Regions from separate parts of the Desulfosporosinus meridiei DSM 13257 genome, predicted to be linked through region 4. Evidence: riboswitches for the same ligand, from Rfam matches in the RefSeq annotation. Region 4 holds a riboswitch; each other region holds the start of a gene.
What was found. Region 4 has a riboswitch for cobalamin ahead of cobT (nicotinate-nucleotide--dimethylbenzimidazole phosphoribosyltransferase). Riboswitches for the same ligand answer to the same signal wherever they lie in the genome.
Positions count from the first base shown of each region.

Region 1: another riboswitch for cobalamin. It lies ahead of DESMER_RS02100 (nitrogenase component 1); the one in region 4 lies ahead of cobT (nicotinate-nucleotide--dimethylbenzimidazole phosphoribosyltransferase).
Region 2: another riboswitch for cobalamin. It lies ahead of DESMER_RS02805 (DUF4430 domain-containing protein); the one in region 4 lies ahead of cobT (nicotinate-nucleotide--dimethylbenzimidazole phosphoribosyltransferase).
Region 3: another riboswitch for cobalamin. It lies ahead of DESMER_RS02455 (ABC transporter substrate-binding protein); the one in region 4 lies ahead of cobT (nicotinate-nucleotide--dimethylbenzimidazole phosphoribosyltransferase).

Region 1 is NC_018515.1:450,122-453,585, reverse strand. It holds gene cobO (cob(I)yrinic acid a,c-diamide adenosyltransferase) at 1-525, opposite strand, end outside; gene DESMER_RS02100 (nitrogenase component 1) at 669-1,541, opposite strand; cobalamin riboswitch at 1,686-1,871, opposite strand; cobalamin riboswitch at 2,009-2,191, opposite strand; gene DESMER_RS02095 (NADH-quinone oxidoreductase subunit G) at 2,270-3,202, opposite strand; gene DESMER_RS02090 (hypothetical protein) at 3,301-3,464, opposite strand, start outside.
Region 2 is NC_018515.1:600,637-604,100, reverse strand. It holds gene DESMER_RS02815 (outer membrane protein assembly factor BamB family protein) at 1-116, opposite strand, end outside; gene DESMER_RS02810 (hypothetical protein) at 262-1,065, opposite strand; gene DESMER_RS02805 (DUF4430 domain-containing protein) at 1,125-1,931, opposite strand; cobalamin riboswitch at 2,124-2,302, opposite strand; cobalamin riboswitch at 2,496-2,675, opposite strand; gene DESMER_RS02800 (5-methyltetrahydropteroyltriglutamate--homocysteine S-methyltransferase) at 3,256-3,464, opposite strand, start outside.
Region 3 is NC_018515.1:530,071-533,534, reverse strand. It holds gene DESMER_RS02455 (ABC transporter substrate-binding protein) at 35-1,630, opposite strand; cobalamin riboswitch at 1,865-2,059, opposite strand; gene metH (methionine synthase) at 2,303-3,464, opposite strand, start outside.
Region 4 is NC_018515.1:1,509,558-1,513,021, reverse strand. It holds gene DESMER_RS06965 (ParM/StbA family protein) at 1-799, opposite strand, end outside; cobalamin riboswitch at 988-1,174, shown strand; gene cobT (nicotinate-nucleotide--dimethylbenzimidazole phosphoribosyltransferase) at 1,289-2,368, shown strand; gene cobU (bifunctional adenosylcobinamide kinase/adenosylcobinamide-phosphate guanylyltransferase) at 2,396-3,031, shown strand; gene cobS (adenosylcobinamide-GDP ribazoletransferase) at 3,038-3,464, shown strand, end outside.

The DNA.
Region 1 (3,464 bases), 1.1 Mb from region 4:
TTCAATTCCCACTCGCGCCATTATGCCCTTTTCCATGGGATGTTTGAGAGAGGTTATTTCTGAGACATAATCCGCTAATTCGATTAACTTTACTGGAGCATCTCTCCCTGTCAAAATCAGTTCGAGTTTTTTAGGTTTGTTCTTTACTGCCTCAACTACTTCCGCCAGCGGTAGAAAACGATAATTCACAGCAGCCATAATCTCATCCAGGATGACCATGTCCCACTCCTCGCTCATGATTGCCTCAATAGCATAATTCAGACAAACCCGCATTTCTCTTTTCAAACTACCTGTTTCTTCATCGCTCATTTCCCAAACAAATTTGTCATTTTCTTTGTAACGAAAGATTTGAAAGTGGGGTTCTAAGGCGGCGATAACTTTCATTTCTCCGGTATCCCATCCTTTTAAAAATTGAACCATATTAACCTTAAGTCCCTGCCCATAGGCTCTGATTCCTAACCCAATTGCTGCCGTGGTCTTACCCTTTCCAGCACCGGTATAAATATGGATAAGTCCTTGTTCCATGCTTTTGTCTCCCTTCTTTTGACTTAGTACTTAAAACTTGTCCAATCATGAGACTCTACTTCTACAAGGCGGAGTGGTACCCCAATACAACAAAGAATTTGATATTCTCGCCCTTGTAAGGTACGCTCCTCCAATATTAAAAGTTATCCTGCGATAAAAGAAGCTAAATAGTCATAGCCTCTTTTTCCGATATACTCGTAATCCATCCCAGTATAGATAGATCCGCTCAAGCCTACTTGTGGAATAGACACATATTGGGCAGAGCCTGGGCCCAGGAGTCTCTGATAAAGCGGGTCACCAACAATGATATCCGGCCGTATTATTTCGATCCACCGGGCAAGGGCTTCCTTGTCTTCAAACAAGTGGACATGGGAAAGCGACTTTTCCTGATAAACTTTCTCCATTCGCCTATCCATTTTTATCAGGCTGGCTGTTTTAACATAGTTAAGCCCAAAGTCATTAAGCAGACAAGCAGCCATGCAAGAAGCAAAGAGGGGTTCACCTATCACGACGGCGCTTTGTCCAGACTGTGGCTTCCTGGTGGGGGCATATCTTTCCTGACTTGTTAAGCTTTGCGGAAGGCCTGGGATCTCACCCAAAACTTTAAACAACTGCCGCATACCCCATAAACCTACCGGTACATTCAAACTATAAGGTATCGAATATTCTATTTCCATATACCGAGCAAGACCTAGCCCCTCATGGGATACGACAAGGTTTAAGGCTGCTGAGGACATTTTTCTATAGGTCTCCAAGCCAATTTTCTCTAAGGGCGAGCAATTGATTTCCAAACCTAGTTTACCCAGTTCGTCAATGATTTCGAAAAAATGGGATTCTTCGCCCAGACTTAGAGGGGTATACCCAATAATATTTACTTGATTTATCTTCTTTTCCCTCCTTTGCCGAAACGTAAGATCAATAAGGTATTGTGAATACCTGTCAAACATAGATATACTGAATTTTTCCGATTCCTTCGGATCACTTTCCTCCAATCCAGGAACTTGAAGTAGTTGCATAAGAACTCCCTCCTCCAGTGGTTCTTATCTACTGTACTCACTAAAAGATTCGACAATAAAAAACCTCTCAACCGATAGTCGAGAGGCTAAACGCTGAAAAATATTGCTCAGCACAAATAAAACCTCCTCCATCGCTCGTGGATTTGTGGCATAGAGCTTTAGGCAGGTCTTCTGACTTCAGGTCATCAATGATTCACACCTTCCCAGTCTTAACCAGTGGCATAACTGAACCATTTCCCCATCACAGCGGCGGGACCATGCAGGAATTACACCTGCTTCCCTTTTAAACCAAAGTTCTCAAACTTTAGTACCTAAATCTATTAGTTTTTAATTGTCTATCTGACCCTACGGCAATTATGCAGTACATTCCTCCGCTCTCTAATTGCATTGGTAGAGCAGCTCCCTGTAATAAATGAAGCCCTCCAGAAATGAAGGGCTAAACAGCAAGTCCCTCCACCCATCTTCCGTGAGTAAAGCATAAGCAATCAGGTCTCCTGGCTCAGGTTCCTCGTAAACTGCCTCCTTCTCAAGTTTCCTCAGTGGATGTGGCAGTAACTCCCCATTACAGTGGCGGGACCGCGTCGGATTTCAACCGACTTCCCTGTTACAATTTTTCAGTAAGAAAAATCTCTTGCTTATCTATATAAATTGGCAAACTAAACTTATCATAAAGGCGACCCTCGGTCAAGTGTCTGCTACAAGCAAGACAGAAACCACTTAGTAAAGGCCTATTTTTCCAGCATATTTATCTTTTCTAGTATATTGCCTAAACCTAGAAACTCCGCCCAGCTAACTTGAATAAACTCACCATCTTGATTGATGAAAGGCAACTCCGTCCGGTGAGGGTTATAACTAAAATCAGCGCCCATACGCCCTTTAAGACAAAGCGGTCGGCCATTGGCAGCCGATTTTGCTATAACCCCAACAACTTTGCCATGTTTTGAGTTAATAACAAATTTACAGCCGTAATCGCAAAATGTACAGGTTACTTCTTCTGTCGTAAACTCCCACACTCTGCCTTTACCTACCATACTCTTATCCACAAGAGCTCCCACTGGACAGATTGCTACGCATCTATTGCAATAAACACAAGCCGAATCCTTTAAGTCGGTGTCCATAAAAGTTGAAATCTTAGTCTCAAATCCACGATTTGCAAAACTAATTACACTGCGTTCCGCTACTTCCTCACAAGTAGCAACACATTTTCCGCATAATATGCATTTGTTGAGATCTCTTAAGATATATGGGTTTGTATCATCAATGGGAAGCCGGCGTTTTTCCCCATTGTAAACTTTTCCGTTTACACCATATTCATAGGCATAGTCTGCCAATGAACATTCCCCCAGCTTTTGACAGGTCATGCAGTCTAAGGGATGATTGGCGACCAACAGATTAAGAATTGTTTTACGTGCATTCCTAACTTTTGGATTCTGCGTTTCTACCTTCATGCCTTCAGCTGCTTGAATAGCACAAGATGGAGAAAGATTACGCATTCCTTCGATTTGAACAACACATAAGCGGCAAGCGCCGGAGGGAGTAAGCGCTGGGTCATGACACAAGGTAGGAATTGGAATATTATTCAGGCGACAGGCCTCAAGTACAGTTGTACCTTTCGGGACACTGACTTTTCGTCCGTCGATGGTTAAAGTAAGGCTCTCCATGTGTTTCACTCCTTAACTATAAATTGTTTATTTTACTACATCATTAAAACTCTTTTTTGAGCTTGTTACATATCGGCTTATTTCTATTTTTTACATGACTATTTCGCAAGCATCCTAAGTTTAGGCTTATCTCTGGCTTGAACCTCAGCAACAAGCTCGTCGTAGAGGTCATGAAGTCTTGATAGACCTTGAGCTACCTGTTGAAGGGTGCAGTTATTTGCTACATATTCCCTTTCATCTGAAAATCCTACCATGATAAAAT
Region 2 (3,464 bases), 910 kb from region 4:
GCCTCCGCCTCCCCTGCTTCCGAACCGGAAGGGGCCGCGGCTGCCGGCAGGCAGACGGAGCCGATTATTAAAAGAAGGACTAAGAACAAATTCAGCCCTTTGTGGGCAAACTTCATGTTATCTCCCCCAGTTAATTGGTAATTTTAACCAAAATTACTTTTTATAGATAATTTTTTAAACGCCTAAATCAGGAAGGGGTATTCCCTTCCTGACTTGAGCGGCAGAATTATATTAAAATTTCAGAGGGCAAAAGAGCTTAACTTACCAGCCTTTGTATTCCCAAACTACGGTATCACCGGATGTCAGCTCATAAACAGAGGCGGCATAGGCGGGAACGTCCGTTGTGCTGTTGGAGTGTACCACATGGTACTGCCAGCCGTCCGTGCCGGAGGCAAAGTCGCTGCCGATGCCGTAGACATAGCTGCCGCCGCTGAAGACGGTGAGGTTATTTTCCGCCCAGTCAGGGTCGGAATAGTTAGTGTTTCCAGCCATGGCTAAAGCGTGGAGAGCAGAGGAATTCTTCTGCAGGGTTTTGCTGTCATCCGTGAGCCAGCTCAGGTCGGCAAGGTACACGGTTTGATTGGTAGCCGTAAAGTCATTTGCCGTACCCGGGGCATCTACGACAACAGAAATGCCGGATATGCTGGGCGTCGCAGAACCGTCTGTTTCCACTACCACGTAGGCGCTGATTTCCATGCTGTCATAGTGAGCCGTGACATAGGCCCGGCCTTCGTCCAGCAGTTTGATTTTAACGGTATCCGTGTCGTCAATAGTGGCGACCTCCGTTGTCCCGTCGAGGAACTTAACCACGGAAGAGTCTGAGGTGGTCCACTCGATGTTTTCCGGATCGGCGATTTCTTCCGTCATCCAGGTGGTGCCGTCTAAACCGACAACCTGGATATTGGATACTTCGTCGTCCACTTCGCCTAAAATGGTAAAGTGATCGGAATTGGCCAAGGTCAGCATATCCGTAGCCGCCGCAGCCGGCGCCGGAGCGACAAAGAAGGTCAGCCCCAGGGCCATACTCATTACTAAACCGAGAATTTTTTGTTTGGTTTTAAACACACTTTTTCCCCCTTTAAATTAATTTGTTTTCTGCCCTCTGAAATTTCCGCCTCAGTGAATTAATGCAGCCATTTATACTCCCAGACTACGGTATCGCCGGATTGCAGCTCATAACGGGAGGCCGGATAATCGGGAACATCCATTGAACTGTTGGAGTGTACCACATAGTACTGCCAGCCTTCCACACCGGAATCGAAGTCGGAGCCGATGCCGTAGACATAGCCGCCGCCGTTAAAAAGGGTGAGGTTATTTTCCGCCCAGTCGGGGTCGGAATAATGAGTGTTTCCAGCCATGGCTAAAGCGTGCAGGGCCGAGCAATTTTTCTGCAGGGTATTGTATTGATCGGCCAGCCAAGCCAGGTCCGTAAGGTACACGGTTTGGTTGGTGACAGAAAGGTCATTTGCCGTGCCGGGGGCATCCACTTGAACGGAAATACCGGATATGCTGGGCGTCGCGGCACTGTCCGACTCCACTACCACGTAGGCGCTGATTTCCATGGCGTCGTAGTGAACCGTGATATAGGCCCGGCCTTCGTCCAGCAATTTGATTTTGACGGTATCTGTGTCGTCGATGGTGGCGACTTCCGTTGTCCCGTCCAGGAACTTAACCACGGAAGAGTCTGAGGTGGTCCACTGAATGTTTTCCGGATCGGCGATTTCTTCCGTCATCCCGGTAGTGCCGTCTAAGCCGACGACCTGGATGTTCGTGACTTCGTCATCGATCTCACCTAAGATGTTAAAATGCTCGGAATCGGCAAAGGTTAGAGTATCCATAGCTGCCTCAGCCGGTGCCGGAGCGACAAAGAAGGTCAGGCCCAAGGTTAAAGTCATTGCTAAACCAAGAAACTTTTGTTTGATTTTTAACATGGCTATCCCCCTTCGAATTAATTTGTTTTCTTCCCTCTGAAATTTCCGCCTCAATAAAAAAGAACCGATGTTTTCGGTTCTGGGATAATGTGACCACACTGTAAAGATGACGATAAAAATAGGTAGCCTAAAGCCTGCTCCTAGTTCTTGTCATCCACAGCTAAGTTGATCCACTTGCTTCCCCCCGAAAGACTTATGATCCTGATCAGGGCAGGTCTCCTGACTCGAAGTCATCCTCCTCCCTTGCCTTCCCGGGCTTACCCAGTGGATTCTTATAAGGGATTCGTCCTTCATACAGTAGCGGGGCTGTTCCGGCTTCGCACCGGATTCCTTATTAATGCTTTTCAGCAACCCTAATCAGCTATTCAGTTTTTAGAGCTTGTCCCTTGCTTAATTTGTTATTCGCCTCACCTCAATCTTATAGCGCCAGAAGACACTGCAAACCGTACTTTCTGAGCACAAAAAAAGAGCCGATTCTTTCGGCCCTTCGCAAACATGACACGCTAAAGTAAGATGTCCGCATCTATTACTCTAATTTACCACACTTACCTTCCCCCGAAAGAGTTGTGACTTTTGAACATGGCAGGTCTCCTGACTCGAAATCATCCTCCTCCCTTGCCTTCCCGGGCTTACCCAGTGGATTCTTATAAGGGATTCGTCATTCATACAGTAGCGGGGCTGTCCTGGATTTTCACCAGTGTTCCCATTTTGATGCTTTAAGCAACCATATTCAACATATTAAGTTGAGTTAAATTTTCGACTCTTGATTATCACCTACATTATACCAATTAACAGCTTGAGTCAACAGAATATTTTGACTAAATAGAGAGAATCCCGTCGTTATAAAACTGTCGATTCCTGACGCAGCTGCACCCGCTTCTGCCCGCGGCAAACAAACTTGCCCAGGAATCCGAAGCCATTGATAGTAAAACCGAAATAAAAAAGCTTTTTACCACATTGAAGCGTAAAAAGCTTAACCATTTTTAGGTACTACAGTAATCCCAAAAACAAAGGTCAAAACACCTCCTATCATCCCTAGGTTATCGGATCGTTGGCTTAAGTAGGTCTCCTAGCTCAAGATCATCATCTGCTTACGTCTTCCAGAAAATAAAACCAGTGCCATAAGTGACGCTGGTTTGGATTGCAAGCGGCAGGTCAGCTAGAAACAGCTTCATTATTATATAGAAGGAAACTATGTAATTATACGATTAGTACCTCTGACCGTTTTAAAAAAGCCGCCACACCCAGTGACGGCTTTTTAGATTACATAGTACGAAGCTTCAGCCCTTGTTGCTGCAACTGATGTCTGTATACTCTACCCCTCTTACTTCCAAACTTCCTCGGCAATTTCCTTAACCAAGATAAGTTTCGCCCATTGCTCCTCTTCGCTCAGAATATTACCTTCCTCAGTGGAGGCAAAGCCGCACTGGGGACTTAAGCACAGACGGTCGGCGGGAATATACCGGGCCGCTTCCTGAATGCGGGCAATGATCTGCTCCTTATCCTCCAGTTGTCCGGTTTTTGAGGAGACCA
Region 3 (3,464 bases), 980 kb from region 4:
TATCGGGCGGGCTTGCTCATATTGTTCCGTTAAATTAATCCCAGGACCATCTGTTAACGTTGTCGCAAATAAACCAGCCGGTATCATGAGGGATAATTTGTTCTTTTACGACATTTAATCCTTCTTTAGCAAAATAGATTGCATCTACTGTAACTATAAAGACGAAGGGGCAATCGCCGATAGTAGCATAGCCAGTGGTGCCATCCCAGGCTGCAAGCTTAAAATTCTTATAAGTTTCTTCAACGGTTTTAGCCGCCAGACCGTCGTTCATGTGCTTATCTACAGCTTTGTTTGAATAGACAGCACGGTTCTTGCCGGTATAAAATCTGCCGATGTCGCTTATAGGTGAATATGCTCCTCCGCCAATCAAATTAGGGGCGGAATAGGTCAATGGATCGATTTCTTCCCATGGCATGCCACCTTTAATATTAATTCTGATTCCAAACTTATCCAACATTTCTTTAACAGCCATTAGAATACTTTGGCGAGTGGCTTCAGCCATGCAGGTTACTGTGACTTCGGCAACAAGACCATTCTTTTCATATATGCCGTCCTTATTCTTGACCCAGCCATCGGCCTCCATGATAGATTTTGCCTTTTCAGGATTATACTCTACTTTAACAGCCTCATTCTCCCAGGGCAGGCCCGGGCTGGCGCTGTACGCCGGAGTTGCGTAGCCATTAAAAACAATATCTGCTATTTTTTGTCTGTCTATGGCATAGGACATAGCTTGGCGCACCGCCAGATTGCTGGTAACATCGTTACCCCCTTTAACTTCTTTGTCACCGTTTATTGTTTTAACCATATTTCCCGCAGGTATCACCGGCAAATTCAACTCTCTGTGATCAGTGGTTGTGAAATCTACGATTTCATATCCCGGAATCGGAGTTTTCGTGAAAGAAGCACTGGAATAAGCAATGTCTACCTGTCCAGCCTTAGCTGCTGCGTACGCCGCTTCCTCGGTCATAAACACAACTGTCAACTGCTTCATTTTTGATACTTTGCCATAATAGTCAGGGTTAGCTTCAAAAATTACCTGCTCGCCTTTATCCCACTGTTTGAGCATAAAAGGTCCGGAGCCGATAGGATTTGTTCCGTAGGCAGAATTGTATGCGTGTTCAGGCACAATACCCAGACACGCCACAATATATATGAATGGTGAATAGGGTTTATTTAGGGTTAATTTCACCGTAGTGTCATCAATAGCCTCAGCCTTTTCAAACATAGAAAGGTCTCGCGAGGATACGGTTTTCTTAGCGGTATTAAAAGTAAAGGCAACGTCCTTTGCTGTGAGTGCGACGCCGTCAGTGAATTTCACATCGGGACGTATCTTAAATGTCCAGACCAATCCATCATCAGAGACGGAATATTCTGTAGCAAGGTCGCACGCAATAGAAACGTCATCTTGGACATTTACCAGGATACTTTGAATTAATGGATCGTTCTGACTTGATCCCCAACCTGTGATCGGGTCAAAACCTGCTGCAGGTTCGGCATCTTGCTGAATTGCGATGATGACGCTGCTTGGTTTATTTGCTGGAACCGTTGCGGTTGGGCTGGCTGCACAACCGACTAACATTGTGGTCATGGTGACCACGGTAATGAAAAATCGAAATATTTTTCTTTTCATTCATTTACCCCCAAATTTTTATTTGAATGCACAAGATGGCTACTCCCCTCGTATAGTAGATCCATCTATGTGATATCCTTAAAACTGCGACCAGCAAAGTGCAACTAGAGCTATCTTGGCTAATGATAAAAAACAAAAACCCTTTACCCCATCTAAGGTAAAAGGTTTAGCTGGTATCTGACAATAAAAGTACTCCCAAATACACTCAAACACCCCCTAACATTCCCGTAGGCAGTTCTGACCTGGAAATAAGCAGGTTTCCTGGCTTAAGTTCATCATCAGCTTACGTCTTCCCAAGAGATAGTTCCCCAGTGACATTATGTAAGTTGACTCCCTCTTACAGTGGCGGGCACCGCGTCAGCTTCCACTGACTTCCCTTTTCAATTTCTTCCCCTCAGAGAAAAAATCACTTATTCCTAATTATTCAATTACTTTGATATATAGAAAATTACTTGTACTTGCGTTTTTTACAGGTTAGCATAACCTTTTTTCTTTTTCAATAGCCTTTTCGGAATTTTAGCATTATTTTCTTTTTTGATCAATGCACACCAAACAAGCATATGATAGAGGAGCACACTTTTTTATATCGAAGATGATTACCTGTAGCGTAAAGGTCTGTATCAAACTATAAACTAAATTTTGATACAGACCTTCTCTTCCTTATTCTTTATTTTATCTCAAAATAGTACCTAACATCTTCTCGATCTCTTTAAGACCTTTCTGATTACGCCTTGCATAATCATCCAATTGCTCCTTATCGACCCTGTTGATATCAAAATAGTCGGCCTCCTCAGAAGCGAAATACAACCCACACACACTAGCAACCGGGTCCATCATATAATGTTCTGTTAACGTGACACCCGTATGCCGTTCTCCCTCTAAAAGTTGGAAAAGCTTTGTTTTCTCAGCATGATCCCTGAGACAAGGATATCCAAAGGCCGGCCTGATCCCCCTAAATGATTCTGTTAACGCTGCTATAGATTTTGTACTTTCATCAGGAGAGTATCCCCAATAATCCTTTCGCACTTGAAGATGTAATAACTCTGCGAAAGCTTCTGCTAACCGATCGGCCAGAAGTTTGACCATGATGGCTCCGTAGTCGTCCCCTTGTTCTTTGAGTTTCTCTGCATACTGCTTAGCGCCTATTCCTGTCGTCACAATAAATCCACCTAAATAATCCGTTATCCCGCTCTCCTTAGGAGCTATATAATCGGCAAGGGATCGATAGACATTCTCCTTGGAAACCGCTTGTTGCCTTAACATATTGAAGGTTGTGACCCTGCCATTATGGTAAAGTTCAAGGTCATCACCTAGAGAGTTTGCTGGAAAAATACCCAAAACGGCATTGGCTGTCAGTATGCCTTCCTGCTCTACTAAATCTAACATTTGATTAGCATCCTCAAAAAGTTTTTTAGCTTCCTCGCCGTATTTAGGATCCTTCATAATTTTCGGATACGCCATTCCCATATTCCAGGCAACAAAGAAATACGACCAATCAATATAGTTTCTTAGCTCCCTGATCGGGAAATTCTCTAAATGTTTGATTCCAATCAAGTTAGGAATCGTTATATGCTCCTTAGTCCAATCCAGTTTAAATTTCTTTGCTCGAGCTTCTTCCAGGGGTACCATCTTGCGTTCAATTTTCCCATAGTTTTCTCGTATAGCTTGGTATTCTTCCCCTAATTGGGTCAAATAGCCATCTCGCTGATTCCTATCCACCAGCTTTTTGGCAACTTCTACAGCCTTTGAAGCGTCGACGCTATACACGACTCCCTTTGAATACTTGGGTGCAATCTTTAAGGCTGTGTGAGTCTTAGAAGTTGTTGCTCCGCCA
Region 4 (3,464 bases):
TTTTATCCAGCTCTTTATCATCTGTTTCAAGGGGATTAGCATGACTGCTGGTCAGTTCTTTGAGCTTTTCAGCCACACCAATATAAGCCCACTTTAACCCTTTTTCAATACTAAAGGAGTTCGGAGGATCGAGCATAACTCCATCATAGAAAGTAGCAATATCCGTAGTTCTAAACCCCGGATCAATGACCACAACGTACCCGCTAAACAACTTAGGACTAGTTGGGATTCCGTAATCATTAAGAGTTTCCTTAATAAAAACGCCATAACTTTGGGGAAGTACACGAGAGCGCAAAATGTTGAGCTGACGGGTCATTCCTTCCAAGGGCCCGGAACGGAACATGACTGAAAAAGAGCCTTTCAACTCAGCTTCATATTTGTCCTTTAGGGATGCATAGTATTTAACAGGAACGCCGGTTCCCAGGTAGACATTCGCTTTGGGACTCTTTTGAGCAAGGGCTAAAGCGACCACCAATAAGGCAGTAGCTTCTTCATCCGAGGATTTGTCCTCGTCCCAACAATAATGGGCTTCGTTGGGATTTAAGCTTTCCGCTAAACTCCCCATAAAATAATGCTTCTCTACACCCGTGGAGTTATTCTTAACAATCACGTCCAAGGATGCTATTTGAGTTTGTAAATCAGACCCCTTACCAATTAAGGTATTACCTAATGTTGAAAAAATTCGTTCATTGCCTTTACAAATGACAGCGGGAAATAAAACCTTTGTTTCACCTGTATCTAGTTTAATCGCTCCAAATCCAGGATCCGCTCCAGCTACTAGGATATCACTTTCAAACACACCGGTTCCTCCTATTCGTCCAATAACAGTCTATTTTCTATAAAACAGTCTATAAAAATTGAAAAAGTACGTGCTTACTAATACCTACCATTATATACGAAGGAAACTCTCTTGTAAAAATCTGTGTCAAAGAATTCTCTAATATTTTCCTTGAGATTCAAAAAAAGTTGTGCTATTCTAAAATAAATTAATACCCTACATTTTAGGTGCCCCTAAGGGAGAATAGGGAAGTTCGGTAAGTTATACTATAACAAATCCGACGCGGACCCACCACTGTATTCGATGAGCTTCGTGAACCACTGGTTTTTCCGGGAAGGTTGACGAGCAAAGCGATGAATCGATAGCCAGGAGACCTGCCTAAAGATGTTTATGTCTTTTCATTATTTTATGGGAAGCAGCGGTGATGACGGTAAAGTCCCGACTACAGTTTATTTGTGGTCGGGACTTTTCTATTTTGAAAATTATTATAAAATAGGGGGAGGAAATTATATGGAAAGCTTCACCGAAGAACAACTCTACACTCAATTACAAAAACTAATTTCGGACATCAAAGGTCTGGACCAAGAAGCAATGGATCAAATTCAAGGGCGTTTAGATTCTCTCACAAAGCCCCAAGGAAGTCTGGGCCAGTTAGAACATATTGCCAAGCAACTTGGTGGGATTCAACGAACCTCCAAGCCGATAATTCAAAAGAAAGCCGTTCTCACAATGGCAGGAGATCACGGTGTCGTTGAAGAAGGAGTAAGTGCCTTTCCCCAAGAAGTAACTCCTCAGATGGCCTATAACATTATGAATGGCGGCGCAGCCATCAATGTCTTAGCGCGGCAGGCAAATGCCGAGGTCTTTTTAACAGATGTAGGTATTGCCTTCCCGATAGAGGGACAACTTATTCAAAAACGCGTAGCCAATGGCACCAAAAACATGACTAAAGGTCCGGCTATGTCACGTTATGAAGCTTTGCAAGCTCTCCTGGCCGGTGCCTCAGTGGCGGAGGAAAAGATTCGTGAAGGCTATAACCTCTTTGCCACCGGGGAACTGGGAATTGGCAATACTACCCCCAGTTCTGCCATTGTTGCTTTATTAACTAATTCTCCTATCGAAGAAGTTGTCGGACGGGGGACAGGCATTGACGATGAGGGAATCATAAGAAAACGCCGGGCTATTGAAAAAGCCATTGAGGTCAATCAGCCGGACACCTCGGATGCTCTAGATGTTCTTAGCAAAGTCGGGGGCTTAGAAATCGCCGCAATTGCCGGTTCCATCCTGCAAGCTGCTGCCAGCCATGTTCCCATTGTCATTGATGGCTTTATCTCCACTGCTGGGGCACTCATTGCGGCTAAACTTGCTCCACAATCCATTGCTTATATGATCCCTTCTCACGGTTCAATGGAAATAGGCCACCGTAAAGCTTTGGCCGGTCTGGGCCTCGATCCTGTGCTCAACCTTAATATGAGGCTTGGCGAAGGAACAGGTGCAGCCTTGACCTTTTATTTCGTAGAAGCAGCTCTTCGTATCATCGAGGAAATGGCTACCTTCGCCGATGCGGGAGTTAGCGAAAAATCCAGCTAATATTAACTACGGGGAGTCGATGAACCTATGTCTCAGTTTACACTCATCACAGGTGGTGCTCGGAGCGGCAAGAGCTCTTTTGCAGAACTTCTTGCTGCTCAGGACAATCGTCCGGTCATTTACATTGCAACAGCCCAAATCTGGGATGGGGAAATGGCTATTCGGGTTAAAAAACACCAACAGCAGCGTCCCTCCTCTTGGCGGCTCATCGAAGAGCCCTTGGAAATTGGGCAAACCTTAACTCAACTTAAAGATGAGGAGGGAGTCATCCTTCTTGATTGTGTCACTCTTTGGCTTACAAATATGCTCCTAGCCGGACAAGCCGAACACTCAAGTCAGGAAGCATATGAATCAGAATCAACTCCCGATTCCCCAGATCACTCCCATCTTTATAACCATGTAGAGCCGAAAGTCTTGGCTGCGGTTAAAGAAGTTGCAGGTCTTGCTCAAGAGATTAAACCGAAGGTCATCTTTGTCAGCAACGAAGTAGGACAAGGGATAGTCCCCGAAAACCCCTTAGCTCGGGCCTACAGGGATTTAGCCGGACGAAGCAATCAGATATTGGCCAGAAGTGCTGACCATGTGTATATGGTTATCGCCGGTTTACCTATGGATTTGAAAACCTCCGGCGAGAAGCTGCTTGCTTCTCTGCACAAGGAGTGATTATAAATGCGCGGGCTTCTGATTGCTCTGACTTTTTTCACTCGCATCCCTTTACCTGTTCCCCAAGACATCACAACAGAAGAATTCACACGAAGCTATCGCTTCTATCCCCTAGTGGGGTTGATCATTGGTCTGCTCCTCTGGCTGTTGGCCAAAGCCCTTATTCCATATTTTCCACCTTTGGTTATAGGGGCTATCTTGTTAGGTGCTGAGTTAATGCTCACCGGAGGAATTCACCTAGATGGTTTCATGGACAGCATGGATGGCTTATTATCCGCTCGAAGCCCCGAGAGGATTTTAGAAATCATGAAGGACAGCCGAGTTGGCGCTCATGCCTCCATGGCTTTGGTGGGCTTGCTGCTCTTAAAGTTCAGCTTACTTGCCAGCCTGACTCCCTCAATGTTAACTATTTTGATTATAATGCCTATGCTCG